2 regions of the Micromonospora sp. CPCC 205554 genome follow, and region 2 is predicted to be linked to the other one. Evidence: riboswitches for the same ligand, from Rfam matches in the RefSeq annotation. Region 2 holds a riboswitch; the other holds the start of a gene.
What was found. A riboswitch is a leader RNA that binds a small molecule or an ion and turns the genes downstream of it on or off. The one in region 2 is predicted to bind glycine.
Positions count from the first base shown of each region.

Region 1 (8,200 bases), on a different contig from region 2:
GGATCGAGCCAGGAGGAGCAGGTTCGCGGGCTTCTCGGCAAGCCTGCGGGTGAAATACGCGTACCAGTCCTGTCCATACGGCAGATAAACCCGTACGCGGTACCCCTCCCCCGCAAGCCGCGTCTGCTCGTTCGCGCGGATGCCGTACAGCATCTGGACCTCGAAGTCGGTGGTGCTCCGGCCACCGGCGCGGGCGAGTCCGATGGCGCTGTCGATCAGGCGGGGGTCGTGGGTCGCCACCATGGGATAGCCCTGGCCCTGCATCAGGATCCGCAGGCACCTGTCGAATGCCTCGTCGATCTGACGCCGTCGCGTAAAGGCCACCGACGCCGGCTCCGCGTAGGCTCCCTTGACCAGGCGCACCCGGCTCCCTGCGTACGCGAGGCGCTGGCAGTCCGCCGGGGTACGGTGCAGGCACGCCTGCAGCGCCACGCCCACCCAGGGAAATTCGGTACGCAGTTCGTCCAGTACGGCCAGCGTCAGGTCAACCGTGGTGTGATCCTCCATGTCGAGGGTCACCGTGGCGTCGGCGGCAGCCGCAGCGGCACAGATGTCGCGTGTCAGCCGATAGGCGTGTCGGCGACCGTTGTGGGGCAGCGCGCTACCGAGCGCCGACAGTTTCACCGACACCTCGGCCATACCGGGCATCCGCGTCGCGGAGAGCAGGCTGAGATACGCGTCGCGTACAGCGGCAGCCTGCTCGACTGTCGTCGTTCCTTCGCCGAGATGGTCGATCGTCACCCGCATCCCGGAATCGACGATGCGCCGCGCTACTGCGATCGCCTCGTCGTTGACCTCGCCGGCAACGAATCGTTGCACCACGCCCCGGGTCAGGGGGGATCCGGCCACGATTCTCCGGAGTCGGTGACTGCCGGCCGCCATCAGCAACAGCTTGTTCGGCAATTGGGGTCCTTTCTCGGGGCTGTTGTCGCCCTCAGGAAGCAGAGCGTGACGAAGTGATCTACCACCCGCGGGAGCTCGGGTTCCCCGTACGGTCAGGAGGTGTGGCCGGGATGGAGGGGGTGCCGATCGACGAGGCGAGCCACCCGCGTGCGTAGCGACGTGTCAGCCTCCTTGCCAGTCAGAGCACCGGCGATGATGTCGGCCACCTCCATGAACTCCGCTTCGGAGAATCCTCGGGTGGCGAGACCGGAGGTGCCGATCCGTAGCCCGGAGGTCACCATCGGCGGGCGGGGGTCGAACGGCACGGCATTACGGTTGACGGTGATGCCGACGCCTTGCAGCAGCCGCTCCGCCTGCGCGCCATCGAGATCCGCGTGACTCAGGTCGACCAGCACCAGGTGCACGTCGGTGCCTCCGCTGACCACCCGGATGCCGGCCTTCGCGACCTCGGCGGCGCCGAGACGATCGGCAACGATCTTCGCGCCGGTCAGGGCGCGCCGCTGCTGATCCTGGAACTGCGGTTCTCCGGCGATCCGAAAGGCCACCGCCTTCGCGGCCACGACATGCGCCAGCGGACCGCCTTGCTGGCCTGGGAAGACCGCAGAGTCCAGCCTCCGCGCGAGATCGGTGTACGCGCTGAGGATGGTGCCGCCCCGGGGGCCGCCGAGGGTCTTGTGCGTGGTCAGGGTGACGACATGGGCGTGAGGCACCGGGTTGGGATGCAGACCGGCCGCGACCAACCCGGCGAAATGTGCCATGTCCACGAGCAGGTATGCATCCACCTGATCGGCGATCCGCCGGAACCGGGCGAAATCGAGCGTCCGAGGGTAGGCCGACCAGCCGGCGATGAGCAGCTTCGGCCGATGCTCGCGCGCCAGCTCTTCGACCTCGTCCATGTCGATCAGGTGGTTTTCGGCGCCTACGCGATAGCTCACGGCCCGGTACAGCCGCCCCGAGTAGTTGATGCGCATGCCATGGGTCAGATGACCGCCGTGAGCGAGGTCGAGCCCGAGGATGGTGTCACCCGGCTGGAGCAGAGCAGCCATCACGGCGGCGTTCGCCTGCGATCCGGAATGCGGCTGCACGTTCGCGTACGTGGCACCGAACAGCCGCTTGGCCCGGTCGATCGCCAGGCACTCGATGTCGTCGACATGCTCGCATCCGCTGTAGTAGCGCCGCCCCGGGTAGCCCTCCGCGTACTTGTTGGTGAGGGCCGATCCCTGCGCCTGAAGCACGGCTCGGGGCGCGAGATTCTCGGAGGCGATCATGCCCAAGGTCTCGTGTTGGCGGCGTAGCTCCCGGCCGATCGCCTCGGCGACGACGGGGTCGAGGTCGGCCAGATCATCGTCGAAGGCTGCCATCGGGGCCTACCGCGACTCGTTGGAGAAGGCGCGGTACTCGTCCGGCGACATCAGGGAAGGCACCTGCGCCAACCGGACCCGCAGAAGCCAGCCTTTGCCGTACGGATCGACGCCGATCAGGCCCGGATCGGCGATGACCGCCTCGTTGACGGCGACGACCTCTCCGCTGACCGGGAGGTACAGCTCCGCGACCGACTTCGTGGACTCGACCTCTCCACACACGTCACCGGCAGTCAGGTGGCTCCCCGGCTCGGGCAGTTGCACATAGATGACATCACCGAGCGCTTCGGCGGCGAAAGCGGTGATGCCTACTTCGGCCGGCTGAACCGAGTCGTTGACCCACTCGTGGTTGAGGCTGTACTTCAGGTGTTCCGGTACGTTCATGACGCTGAACCCTCGCAAGGAATGGCCGCGATCACCGCGGACGACGGTAGAACGGAAGAGGGACGATCTCGACGGGCTCGGTGGTCCCCCGGATCTGCACGGCCAGCCGGATGCTGTCGCCGGTGCCGGCACGGATGCCGGCCATCGCGATCGGTCGTTTGAATGTGGGTGACGGGGCGCCGCTTGTGATGAGGCCGACCGGATCAGCACCATGGCCGTCGTCGGTCAGCGTCACCACCTGCTGGCCCGCTCGGGGAATTCTCTGCCCGGACGCGACGAGGCCGACGAGCCGACGGGTGACGCCGCTCTTGTGGGCCTCGGCCAGCGCGGCTCGTCCGACGAAGTCGCCTGGTTTGACGAAGGACACCACCCGCCCCAGCCCGGCATCGAACGGGGTGACGTCACGGCCGATCTCTGCGCCGTACAACGGCATCCCAGCCTCGATGCGGAGGGTGTCGCGGCACGCCAGCCCCGTGGGCGTCAAGCCGTGACGCCGACCGGCCACAAGCGCTGCTTCCCACGTGCGGACCGCGTCTTCGGCGTGTACGAGCAGTTCGAAGCCGTCTTCGCCGGTGTAGCCGGTACGAGCCACGACGGCTGGCCGACCGTCGATGTCCAGTAGCGCTACGGTGTAGTAGCGGAGCCGGGTGAGTCCCGTACCGGTCAGGGCTTCCACGATGGGGGCGGCGCGCGGCCCCTGCACCGCGATGATCGCCCGCTCGTTCGTGCGGTCGGCGGCCCAGGCCGCGTAGTCCGCACAACGGGTCCTGATGGCCTCATGTACGACGCGTGTGTTGATGGCGTTGACGACCAGCAGGTACCGGTGCGATGCCAGACGATAGGCAACGAGGTCGTCCAGCACCCCGCCGGCGGCGTCGCAGAGCATGGTGTAGCGCGCGCCGCCGATCGGTACGGCGGACAGGTGCCCGACCAGAGCGTAGTCCAGTGCTGCCGGGGCCTCCGGCCCCGACACCTCGAGCTGACCCATGTGGCTGAGATCGAAGAGGCCGGCCTGTTCGCGTACGGCGCGGTGCTCAGCGAGCTCACTTCCGTAGCGAAGGGGCATCCGCCAGCCGCTGAAGTCGGTGAATCGAGCTCCGTGTCCTATGTGCGACGCATGCAGAGGTGAGCGGAGCAGAGCCGCAGGATCCTGGTGCACGGGGGCGCTCCTCGTCCCGACGCACGCGGCGTCGAACGGTCGGTTGCCTCCCGCTCTGTCATTGACCTGAGAGCTTCACCGCTGCGTCAGCGGCTTGCACCGTGGGTGAGACGACGGTCGTCTGCTTTCCAGAGTCACCTCGCCTGCACGGTAATGGGGCCTGAGAGTTTCTTGGGAGTTTGCTCCTTCGGCGCTCCGAATGAACGGAGTCTCTCCCGTGCAGGTTCGAATGGTGTCTATGTAGTTGTGGGCCATTCGCAGGTTAGATGACGGCACATACCGCGTCAACATCATCCTGCCCATAGCTGATGCCTATATATCGCCGTCGGATCGCTACGACGCTGCGGGATGGGCGTGGGGATTGGCCCGCCACCATCGGGCGAAGGCAGCGTTGTCGTTGACGTGATCCAGGTAGGCCCGGGTGATGGCCTGGAACAGGGTGCTGCTCTGTGCCGAGGTCAGCGCATCGCGCCGCCAGACGACCATCAGCCTGGCCAGCAACTGCGGCTCCCCGCGCAGCGGCAGCACCCGAGTCCCGGCGGCCGGGGCCCAGGTCGGGTCGACCAGCCGGACACCGTCTCCGGCGGCCACCAGTGGGTGCGCGGCGCCACTCGGCGCTTCGTACCGGATCTTCGGCTCGAAACCTGCAGCGCGGCAGGCCCGTCGCAGCGAGGCAAGTGAGCCGTCGTCCGGCCCCGGCGGGCACACCCACGATTCGTTTCTCAGGTCGGCCAGCCGCACCTGCTCGTGGTGGGACTGCGGGTGGGAGGCGGACATGGCGACGAAGATCGGGTAACGGGGGATCAGTGGCCGGCTGGTGAGCGTGGGACCGATCGGCATCTCGAAGCCCTCAAGGATGCCCAGCAACGCGGCATCCAACTGGCCCCGGGTGAGTGCCTCCACCAACAGGCGCGAGGACGGCTCGATCTGCAGCGCGATCTCCGGATCCGGGAACGCTTCCGCGACATGACGTACGATACTGCCCGCGCAGGCGATGTGGACGGTGCCGAGTCGGAGCAGGCCCGGATTGGGGTGCCGGTCGCCGAAGTCCTCGACGAGCGCGTCGACCTCGGCCAGCACGACGCGGGCGCGCTGGAGCACCTGCTTGCCGAGTTCGGTCGGTTGCATACCGGTACGGCTTCGGACGAACAGCGGCCCACCGACCGTCTTCTCGATCCGATGCACCTGGGCCGTCAGCGCGGGCTGCGACAGACCCAGGCGGGCGGCGGCGCCGGTCACGCTTCCGGCCTCGGCGATGGCACTGATCGCCCGCAGGTGGCGCACATCGATGCCCATGACCGAGATTATGCACGCGACCGCAGGCGGCGCGGTGGCCACAGGCCAGGCGGGCGCGCCGCCCGGCGACTCCCGCCGGGCGGCGCGCTCATACCCATCACATGGGGTTCAGTAGCGCGTGCTCACCGTGGCGCCGGAGCAGGCGGTCTTCCCGTAGAGGCTGATGTAGTGGTACCCGGCGGCCGGGCTGGGGATGGCCAGCGACTCGGTGTTGCCGGCCCCGGCGGAGGAGCGGGTGGCGTTGCTGGTGGTGGCCCAGCTCGACGGACTGTAGTAGAGATCGCAGTTGCCTGTGCCGCCGGCCGCGGCAATGGTGAGGGTGCTGACGCCGGCGGGCAGGTAGATGTACAGGTAGTCGTAGTTGCCCGCGGTCGCGGAGCGTCCGCTGCGCTGGCAGTTGCGGTCGAGGGTACGCGTGTCAGTGCCGCCGCATTCCGGCATGGTGGTGCCGCCGCCCGTCGTGACCGAGATGGTCTGGGACGATCTCGCGGTCGCTCCCTGGTTGTCGGTGACCGTCAGCGAGACGGTGTAGGTGCCGGCCGCAGCGTAGGTCTTGCTGGGGTTGACGGTCGACGAGGTGCTCCCGTCCCCGAAGGCCCACTGCCGTGAGGCGATGCTGCCGTCGGCGTCCGTGGACCGGTCGGTGAAGGTGGCGGTGAGCCCACTGGTCGCCACGGTGAACGAGGCGGACGGCGGCTGGTTGGTCGGGGGCGGCGTGGTGCCCCCGCCGCAATCCCCTGCCGCGCAGCGCGTCAGCCAGGCGTCGAAGTCGGCGTCGTAGCGCGAGCCGATGGTGCTGGTGAGGTACGTGCGGGCGGCGTTGAATGCCCCCGATCGGTAGTATCCGAGCACTGTCGTCATGTCCGGCCGATGGGACTGCATCATGTACCGCACGGCCAGGTAGCCCCAGTTGTAGATGCGCGTCTGGTCGTTGTTGTAGGTGGTGTCGAACAGCGTGCGCAGCGCATAGGTGTGGTTGCCCGCCTGGTTCTGGGCGCTGGTGTAGGTGACGTTCCGGTAGGAGTAGGAGACGTACTCGGCGAAGCCTTCGATCCACCAGATGGTAGGTGTGGTGATGTTGGCGCTGAAGTCGCCGTACATGTTGAACCGGCCATCGAGGTAGTGGGTGTACTCGTGGTTGAGGTTCCAGATCTGGAAGGCCGGCCGGACCCACTCGGCTTCGTAGGCGATGAACCTTGCCTGGTTGCTGGGGTCCGGCGGGTTGCCCTCCAGGTACATACCACCGTTGTTCGTATCGATGCCGTAGATGGCGCCCGCGTAGGTCTGGTAGTCGGTGCTCGAGTTGAAGACGACAACCTTGATGTCGGTGTTGACATCGCCTGCCACCGGCCCGCTGTCCCCGACCAGGCTGTGGAAGTAGGCGTCCTGGCCCTTCAGGCTGGTGCAGGACTGGCTCAGTTCAGCCGAGGTCATGTCCTGCGCGACGATCTTGATCGATGGGCTGCATGTGTAGTTGATCGTCAGGACAGAGCTGGTCAGCTGGGCGGAGAGGTTGCAGGTGGTGTAGTAGGAGCAGTTGGCGACGTCGTATGCCTGGGTCATCTCGGCGACGCCGACCCAGAGCGGCGCGGTCGGGCCGGTCATGTTGCTTCGCGAGAGAAGCGCCGACGCCATCGGCCGCGCGATGGGCTTGAGCGGGGCGTGCTGCAGGAATCGTCCGAGTTCCCGGCCCGCGTTCGACGTGAGGTAGCCGTTGTCGGTGCCGAGGAGGCCGGCGTGGGTGTTGGCGAAGTTGTACAGGTTGTCGAGCACGGTGCGGTCGCCCTGCACGGCGGAGACGAACGCGGGCACCTGGTGGCCTCGGAACAGCACCGTGTAGACGTTGTTGACCGCGTTGAGCATGTACCAGGACGAGGTGTACGACGAGTTGAAGCCGGTCAGGAGCCGGTTCACCACGAACAGGTATCGGGCGTTCTCCTGTGCGCTGTCGATGAGCGTCACCGCCTCCGCCAGGGTTTCACCGTTGGCGTCGGTCACGTCCCAGGCGCGTGCGTTCGCGAAGAAGGCGTCGAGCGCTGAGCGGATTGCGGTCTGCAGTGCCGGCCCGTACGTTCCGACGCTCGTGTCGTACCACTGCACGTAGTAGCCGGCCCGCAGGTAGAGAACGAGCTGGGGCATGCCGGTGGAGGGGTTACCCGGGTAGCCGGGCGAGCCGTCCCGCACGGCGTACGCGACGCTTGCCATCTGCGCCTCGCGGAAGGCGTTGTAGGCATCGCTGCCGGAGAGGCTGAACAGGCTGTTGATGCAGTCGACAGTGGATCCCTTGATCTGGCTGACCAGCGCCGATCCCGTTCGGCCGGTGAAGTCTGCGGGGCTGCAGGCGGCAGCGGCGGCGCGAGACCCGGCGTCCGACGGCCGAGCGCGTCGCTTCGCGGTTGCGGGGCGGTCGTAGTCGACGCGGGCGGCGTCCTTCGCGGCCGGCTGCGGCGGGCGCTTGTGTACGGGGAGCGCCTGCTCGCTCACATGGTCTACCCGGTCCTTGCCCCGAACAGTCGCATCGCCCGCTGCCGGCGGTGCCGCATCGGTCTTTCTGGCCTGCTGCCCGGGTGGCACGGGCCGCGCCGTGTTCGCGGCGGCCGGCGGCGCGATGACGCCGCAGGCGAGCGTCAGCGCGGTGAGCGCGCCGAACAGCTGACCTAGTCTTCGCCGCAATGGGTGTCCAGACATGCTCTCTCCTCATGGGCGAGGGTGTGATCCAGCAAAGGCGCTGACGCACTTCGATGGATGCTTGGGGGGTGGACGCTAGCCAGGCGGCTCCGGCGGCCACAACGAGTCCACAGCGGGTGGTCAGGGTGGCCCGCCTGGGCCTTACCGGAACCTGTGAGCGATGCGTCGAGGGTCGTCGGATCGATCAGGCGACGTGATGGACAGATGACATGAAAGCGGGCGGTCCGGTCGTGCGATCGTCCAGGTGTTCACGATTCAGACACCGGACGGCAACCATGGCGACCATCTTGCTCATCGACGAAGACCATCGCTATCGGCGCCTACTCGGCGATCAGTTGACGCGCTTCGGTCATCTGGTCACCGAGATCGCCCTCCATGAGAGCGGGCGGACGCTGTCCGACCTGACCTG
Region 1 is NZ_JBAKHP010000034.1:193-8,392, forward strand. Features, by position in the region: gene V6U82_RS27690 (proline dehydrogenase family protein) at 1-903, opposite strand, end outside; gene glyA (serine hydroxymethyltransferase) at 996-2,264, opposite strand; gene gcvH (glycine cleavage system protein GcvH) at 2,271-2,648, opposite strand; gene gcvT (glycine cleavage system aminomethyltransferase GcvT) at 2,680-3,807, opposite strand; glycine riboswitch at 3,946-4,035, opposite strand; gene V6U82_RS27710 (LysR substrate-binding domain-containing protein) at 4,141-5,103, opposite strand; gene V6U82_RS27715 (collagenase) at 5,212-7,677, opposite strand; gene V6U82_RS27720 (response regulator transcription factor) at 8,067-8,200, shown strand, end outside.
Region 1: another riboswitch for glycine. It lies ahead of gcvT (glycine cleavage system aminomethyltransferase GcvT); the one in region 2 lies ahead of gcvP (aminomethyl-transferring glycine dehydrogenase).

Region 2 (8,200 bases):
ACAGCGCGGCGCCGCACACCCCGACGCCGGGGTCGTGGCGGCCGGGGCGGGACAGGTCGTCGCGGGTGATGCCGTGCGCGGCGAGGAAGCGTTGTGCCAGGTCGGCGGGGTCACCGCCGTCGCCGGTCGACCAGTGCAGGCGGGCGGTCTCGACGAGCCGGCGGCGGCATCCGGGCGGCGCGCCGGGTGCATCGACCTCCACCTGTGGGAGCGCTTCCACGACGTCTGGGCGGTTCCGGGTCATCCGTTCAGCCCATTCTGGGTGAACAAGACGCATCCTTGCTCGTTGCCGCTCAGTTTTCCTTGGTACTGTGCGTCACTGGTCATGTGAACCATGACACAGTGCCCCCACAGTCCGGAGAACCCGATGTGTCAGCACCAGCCCACCTGCCCCTCCGCCGACGCGACCGACCGCGAAGCCGCCCGCGTCCTCGCCTGCTTCCCTGAGCAGGGCTGGAGCCTGCTCTGCAACGGTGTCATCGTCTTCGAGGACACCGGTGAGCTGCTCCCCGACGGGCGCACCATCGCCCCGCACCGGGGTCCGGCCCGCCACGCCCTCGTCGCCTGAGCGATCACGCAGCGTCAGTGAGCGTACGCGCCGGTCATGACCGTCCGGCGCGCCGGCCGGGGCGGCGACAGCCCACCGCCCCGGCGTCAGCCGCTCAGTCCTCGAACGCCTCCGGCGCGGGGCACGAGCAGACCAGGTTCCGGTCGCCGTACGCGCCGTCGATGCGCCGCACCGGAGGCCAGTACCGGCCCGCCCGGTCGACACCCGCCGGGTAGGCGCCCACCGACCGCGGGTACGGGTGGGGCCACTCGTCGGCGGACACCATCGCCGCGGTGTGCGGCGCGTTGGACAGCGGGTTGTCCCCCGCCGGCCACTCCCCCGAGCCGACCTTGTCGATCTCCGCCCGGATCGCGATCATCGCGTCGCAGAAGCGGTCCAGCTCGGCCAGGTCCTCGCTCTCGGTCGGCTCCACCATCAGCGTCCCGGCCACCGGGAACGACATCGTCGGCGCGTGGAAGCCGTAGTCGATCAGCCGCTTCGCCACGTCGTCGACGCTGACCCCGGTGGCCTTGGTCAGCGGCCGCAGGTCCAGGATGCACTCGTGCGCGACCAGGCCCTTGTTGCCGGCGTACAGCACCGGGAAGTGGCCCCGCAGCCGCGCCGCCACGTAGTTCGCCGCCAGGACCGCCACGCCGGTGGCGCGGGCCAGCCCGTCGGCGCCCATCATCCGCAGGTACGCCCACGGGATCGGCAGGATCCCCGCCGACCCGTGGTTGGCCGCCGAGATCGCCGGCCGTCCGTCGGCGCGCGCACCGAGGGGGTCACCGGGCAGGAACGGCGCCAGGTGCGAACGCACCGCCACCGGTCCCACGCCGGGGCCGCCGCCGCCGTGCGGGATGCAGAACGTCTTGTGCAGGTTCAGGTGCGACACGTCCGCCCCGAACCGGCCCGGCTTGGCGAACCCGACGAGCGCGTTGAGGTTCGCGCCGTCGACGTACACCTGACCGCCGGCGTCGTGGACCTTCGCGCACAACTGGGCGATGCCGGTCTCGTACACGCCGTGCGTCGACGGGTACGTCACCATGATCGCGGCGAGCGCGTCCCGGTGCTTGTCGATCTTCGCGTCGAGGTCGACCAGGTCGACGTTGCCGTCGGCGTCGCAGCCGACCACCACCACCCGCATGCCGGCCATCACCGCCGACGCGGCGTTGGTGCCGTGCGCCGACGACGGGATCAGGCACACGTCGCGGTGGGCCTCGCCGCGCTCACGGTGGTAGGCGCGGATCGCCAGCAGCCCGGCCAGCTCACCCTGCGACCCGGCGTTGGGCTGCACGCTCACCGCGTCGTAGCCGGTGACCTCGGCCAGCCAGCCCTCCAGCTGCGCGATCAGTTCCCGGTACCCGGCGGTCTGCTCGTCCGGCGCGAACGGGTGCAGGTGCGCGAACTCCGGCCAGGTGATCGGTTCCATCTCGGTGGTGGCGTTGAGCTTCATCGTGCACGACCCCAGCGGGATCATGCCCCGATCCAGCGCGTAGTCGAAGTCGGCCAGGCGGCGCAGGTAACGCAGCATCGCCGTCTCCGAGTGGTGGCTGTGGAACACCGGGTGGGTGAGGAACTCCGACGTGCGGGCCAGCCCGTCGGGCAGGGCCACGTCGGCGTCGCCGTCGAACCCGTCGACGCCGAACGCCGCCCACACCGCGGCGAGGTGCGCGGGCGTGGTGGTCTCGTCGCAGGAGATGCCGACCCGGTCGGCGTCGACCAGCCGCAGGTTCACGTTGCGCGCCGCCGCGGCCGCCACCACGTCGGCGGCGCGGCCCGGCACGGTCGCGGTGACGGTGTCGAAGAACGCGACGTCCGCGACCTGCACGCCCCCAGCGCGCAGCCCGGCCGCGAGCCGCGCCGCCGCCTCGTGGGTACGCCGGGCGATGGCCCGCAGCCCGTCCGGGCCGTGGTAGACGGCGTACATGCCGGCCATCACGGCGAGGAGCACCTGGGCGGTGCAGATGTTGCTGGTCGCCTTCTCCCGGCGGATGTGCTGCTCGCGGGTCTGCAACGCCAGCCGGTACGCCGGGTTGCCGTCGGCGTCGCGGGACACCCCCACGAGACGGCCGGGCAGCATCCGCTCCAGGCCCGACCGCACCGCCAGGTAACCGGCGTGCGGCCCGCCGAAGCCCATCGGTACGCCGAAGCGCTGGGTGGTGCCGGCGGCGATGTCGGCGCCGATCTCGCCCGGCGGGCGCAGCAGCGTCAACGCCAGCAGATCCGCCGCCACCGTCACCAGCGCGCCCACGCCGTGCGCCGCCTCGACCAGCGCCCGGTGGTCGCGGACCGCGCCGGACGCGCCCGGGTACTGCAGGTGCAGGCCGAAGAACTCCGCCGGCAGCTCGTCCCGCTCGACGTCGATCACGCGCACGTCGATGCCGAGCGGCTCCGCGCGGCTGGTGATCACCGCGACGGTCTGCGGCAGCGCGTCGGCGTCGACGACGTACACCGGGCTCCTGCTCTTGGACGCGCGGCGGGCGAGCGTCATCGCCTCGGCCGCGGCGGTGCCCTCGTCGAGCATCGACGCGTTCGCGACTGGTAGCGCAGTCAGGCCGGACACCATGCTTTGGAAGTTCAGCAGCGCCTCCAGCCGGCCCTGGCTGATCTCCGGCTGGTACGGCGTGTACGCGGTGTACCAGGCCGGGTTCTCCAGCACGTTGCGGCGGATCACCGCCGGGGTGTGCGTGCCGTGGTAACCCAGGCCGATCATGGACACCGCGACGGTGTTACGGGCGGCGAGGGCCCGCAGCTCGGCGATCGCCTCCCGCTCGCCCGCCGGGGCGGGCAGGTCCAGGGTGCCGTGCCAGCGGATCACCTCGGGGATCGCGGCGTCCATCAGCTCGTCGACGGAGCTGTAACCGACGGTGTCCAGCATCCGGCGCTCGTCGTCGCGGCCGGGGCCGATGTGCCGGTCGGCGAACTGCTCTGCGGTCATGCGCTGCGCTCCTTGGTGGGGCGAGGTCGACGGGTCGGCCTCCCCCTGAGTCGCGCTGACGCGCTCCACAGCGCCTGCCCACGTGGTCCTTTTGCCTGAGAGGTTCCGGGGAGAATCTGCCCCTTCGGCGCCGTCGGGTCGACGGTCTCTCCCACGTGGGTGGTACCGGCACCTCCCACGCTACCAGCGGGCGTGTTTCCGGCTCATGTCCCGGGGGTTGATCACACCGGCGCCGGCGCCGCCGTCACCCGGTCGGCCAGCGCGCACAGCGTGGCGCCCAGCGGGGCGTCCAGGCGCAGCGCCGCGTGGGCGTCGCCGCGGGTGACGCCCTGGTTGACGATCGCCACCGGGATGCCGTGGCGGGCCGCACGCAGCACGAACCGCCGCCCCGACATCACCGTCAACGACGACCCGAGCACCAGCAGCGCCCGGGCCCGCTCGACCAGCGCGAAACAGTCCGCGACACGCGGGGCGGGGACGGTCTCGCCGAAGAACACCACGTCCGGTTTCAGCATGCCGGTGCCGCAGAGCCCGCAGTCGACGGTGCGGAACCCGGTCACCGCCTCGTCGGGCAGGTCCACGTCGCCGTCGGGGTTGACGCGCGCCACCCGCGCGCCGAAGCCCGGGTTCGCCTCCGACAGGCGCCGGTGCAGCTCGTCACGGCCGGTGGCGTTGCCGCAGTCCAGGCACGTCACCTCGTCGAGGCGCCCGTGCAGCTCGATCACGCCGGTGGCGCCGGCGGCGGTGTGCAGCCCGTCGACGTTCTGGGTGATGATCCCGCCGAGCAGCCCGGCCGCCTGCAACCGGGCCACCGCCCGGTGCCCGTCGTTGGGCGCCGCCCGGGCGATGGTCTGCCAGCCCAGATGGCTGCGCGCCCAGTACCGTCGCCGGGCCAGCGGATCCCGGGTGAACTCCTGGTACGTCATCGGGGTGTGCCGGCGCGCCGCACCGCTGGGCCCCCGGTAGTCCGGGATGCCCGACTCGGTGGACAGGCCCGCGCCGCTGAGCACCACCACGTCCCCGGCCGCCACCAGCCGCGCCAGTTCCTCGAACGCCTCACTCACCCGTCCATGGTCCCTCACCGGCCCCGCACCTCCCACCCGCTCACCCGGTCGCCCGGCGAGGCCGCCGGGTCCGGGCTAGGTTGAGCGCATGCGCGTCGTCATCGCCGGAGGGCACGGAAAGATCGCCAAACTGCTGGAGCGGGAACTGGCCGGACGCGGAGACACCGCGCTCGGACTGATCCGCAACCCCGACCACGCCGCCGCGCTGCGCGCCGCCGGCGCCGAACCCGTCGTGTGCGACCTGGAACACACCGACGTCGACACCCTCGCCGCCCACCTGACCGGCGCCGACGCGGTCGTGTTCGCCGCCGGCGCCGGACCCGGCAGCGGCGCCGCCCGCAAGGACACCGTCGACCGGGGCGCCGCCGTGCTGCTCGCCGACGCCGCCGTCCAGGCCGGGGTACGCCGCTACCTGCTGGTCTCCTCCATGGGCGTGGACGCCGCGCCCGCCGACGGCACCGACGACGTGTGGGCGGCGTACCTGCGGGCCAAGAAAGCCGCCGAGGACGACGTCGCCGCACGGGACCTCGACGTGACGGTACTGCGGCCCGGCCGGCTCACCGACGACGAACCCGCAGGCCGGATCAGCCTGGCCCGGCACGTCGAACCCGGCGCGATCAGCCGCGCCGACGTGGCCCGGGTCCTGCTCGCCCTGCTGTACGCCCCGGCCACCGCCGGGCACACCCTGGAACTCGTCGGCGGGGACAGCCCCATCGCCGAGGCGGTCACCGCGGTCACCGCCTGACCCACCGGCTACGTCCCGGCCCGCCCGTCGCGGCGGACCGGGACGCCGGTCAACGCTGGTGACGGGACAACGCCGGCTGCGGCGAGCCCCCGCCGCCCTGCGGCAACTCCCGGGCGATCCGCTCCATCGTGCGCGACAACTGCTCACTGCCGTCGTCGAGGTGCCGGGCCGCCGCCTGCATGTGCGAGATCATCATCTCGCCGAAGATCCGCAACGCCTCCCGCGTCGCCACCGAGTCGTCGAAACCGCTCCCGGCGGCGCTGCGGTACTCCGTCACCGCCCGCTCGGCCTCCCGCTTCGCCTCCTCCGCCGCCGCCCGCATGTAACTCTCGTACTGCGTACGGGCGTACTCGGCGACCCGGCGCGCGTAGTCGTGGGCCTGCGCGATGATCTGCTCGGCCTCCCGCTGCGCCGCCGACAACAGGTTGACCTCCTTCGCCGCCGGCGCCACCGCCGCCTCGGTGCTCGGGATCACCCCGTGCCGGTGCAGCTCCAGATGGTCGTTGAGCCGCTCGTTCTCCGCCCGCAGATTCGCCACCTGCGCCGCCAGCAGATCCAGCTCGTCGGCCACCTGCAACCGGAACCGGTCCACATCGGTCTGGTCGTAACCACGCCGGGTGAACGCCGCCGACCCGAACTCCCACCGCCGGACCCGGTCCGAGGTCAACCGCACCTGCACCGGACCGGACACCTGCTGCGCGTCGTAACTGCTGATCGGACCCGCGCTCACCGGTCCACCTCCGTTGCTTGCAACCCGTCCGCGCCGGTCATCGTCCGCCACACCGGGCCGTACCAGTGCTTGCCGTAACCCTCGTGATGCACCTGGCCCGGCTGATACCCGGCACCGGTCAACGCCGCCACCGAATGACCCACCATCTCGTCGGAACCGCACACGTACACGTGCCGCGACCGCCAGTCCCCGTCGGCCAGCACCCGGTCGGCGATACGCACCGACTCGCCCGGCCGGGCCGGATCCGCACCGGCCACGTACGACACCCGCAGCCACGGATGCGTCGCCGCCAACTTGTCGATCGCCTCGCTGTCGTAGAACTCCGTCCGCGAACGGGCACCCACGTACAGGTCCACCCGCCGGCCCGAACCCTCCGCCGCGACCTGCTCCACCAGCGCCTTCACCGGCGCCCAGCCGGTCCCACCGGCCAGCAGCAGCAGATCCGACGACCCGGCCTGCCACAACGTCAGCCGGTCACCCACCGGCGACGCCAGATGGATCTGGTCACCGGCCGCGCACCCGTACACCAGACGCGACGACACCACACCACCCGGCGCGGCCCGCACGTGCAGCTCCACCGTGCCGTCCGGACGCGGCGCGTTCGCCGGCGAGTAGTACCGCCACGACCGCACCGCCGGATGCGACACCCCGATCGACTGGCCGGGCGTGAACGGCAACAGATACTGCGGGCGTACCGTCAGCACCGCCACGTCGAACGTGCGCTGCTCGTGCGTCAGCACCTCCGCCACCCACCACGGCGGCGACTGCGCCTCCGCGGCCTGCGCGCCCTCGGTCATCACCTGCGCGACGAGACCGTACGCCGCGGCCCAGTCCGCGGCCAGCTCCTCGGTCCACGCCTCACCGCAGAAATGCCGCAACGTCGCCAGCAGCGCCTCACCGACCGCCGGGTAGTGCTCGGCGCGCACCGCGAACTTCCGGTGATCCGCGCCGAGATCCCGCAGGAACCCGACCAGCCGGTCCACCTGGTCCACGTGGGACACCACATGCCCCAGCGCCGCCACCAGACGGTCCCGCTGCCCGGCCATGTTCGTGGGGAACATCTGCCGGGTCTCCGGATGCGTCAGGAACAGCGTCGAATAGAAGTAGAGCGGCACCTGGTCGCCGTGCGCGGCGACCAGGGACCAGCTCTGCTTGAGCCGTGCGACGTCCACGCTCAGGCGTCCCCCGCCGACACGACCTGCTCCCGCACCTGCCCGAGCACGACCTGCACGTCGGCGATCACGTCCGCCGGCACACCCAGCTCGACGAGCGTCGCCGTCAGGTGCTCACCGACCTTCGCGTAGTGCCCACCGGTGATGTCCAGCGGCTGGTGCGCCTCGGCCAGCCCACGGCCCGCGTACTCGTTCGGGCCGCCGAGCACCACCGCCAGCATCAGCGCCAGGTGCCGCCGCTGCTCCACCATGTCCACATCGGCGAAGTAGCCGGCCAGATCCGGATCGGCCAGCACCTTGTCGTAGAACAGCTCCACCGCGGCCTTCACCGCGGCCGCGCCGCCGATGCGCTCGTAGTGAGAGATCGGGGTGGTCTCGCTCGTCACCGTCATGCTCGGTCCTTCCACCAGGGGTCCGCGGGCAGCGCCGCGGCAGGGGCCAGCCGTCCGGCGCGGCGTCACACAGCGTTCCGCCGTGACGTCGACACGCCGACGACCGGAACGGACCATAGCGCGCCCCCCACGACACTTCACGCCCGCCCTGTCCGGATCCCGAGAACTGTCAATCACGGACAGTCAACAACCCGGCCGGGGATGGTGGACTCACCGCAGCCATGCGCGCACACGACGTCAACCCGCCCGACGTACCGTCCTTTTCGGACATCACGCGCACACATGCCGTGACCTGCGCCGACTCTCACCCGGCCCGGTCCACACCGGCCACCCGCCCCAACCGGCAGGCGGAAACCACACCCCGTCACCAAAACACGAATCGCGCCGCACCCTTTTCGGGCGCGGCGCGATCCCGTCAACGAGACGCGACGCAGCTCACCCGGCCCGGCGCCGCGCCCGGCGAGCCGCCAGCTCGTCACCCACCGACTCCGCCTCCGGCTCCACCGCCGGCACGGCCGGCTCCTGCCCACCCACCGGCTCCGCCGGCAGATGCGACAACGAACCCTGGATCTCCTTGAACGCGCCACCGATCGCGATGCCGAACACCCCCTG
Region 2 is NZ_JBAKHP010000022.1:22,555-30,754, reverse strand. Features, by position in the region: gene V6U82_RS23220 (chorismate-binding protein) at 1-244, opposite strand, end outside; gene V6U82_RS23215 (DUF5999 family protein) at 368-568, shown strand; gene gcvP (aminomethyl-transferring glycine dehydrogenase) at 663-3,485, opposite strand; glycine riboswitch at 3,559-3,649, opposite strand; gene V6U82_RS23205 (NAD-dependent protein deacetylase) at 3,707-4,549, opposite strand; gene V6U82_RS23200 (NAD(P)H-binding protein) at 4,638-5,294, shown strand; gene V6U82_RS23195 (DivIVA domain-containing protein) at 5,344-6,024, opposite strand; gene V6U82_RS23190 (globin domain-containing protein) at 6,021-7,196, opposite strand; gene V6U82_RS23185 (group I truncated hemoglobin) at 7,199-7,588, opposite strand; gene V6U82_RS23180 (MerR family transcriptional regulator) at 8,024-8,200, opposite strand, start outside.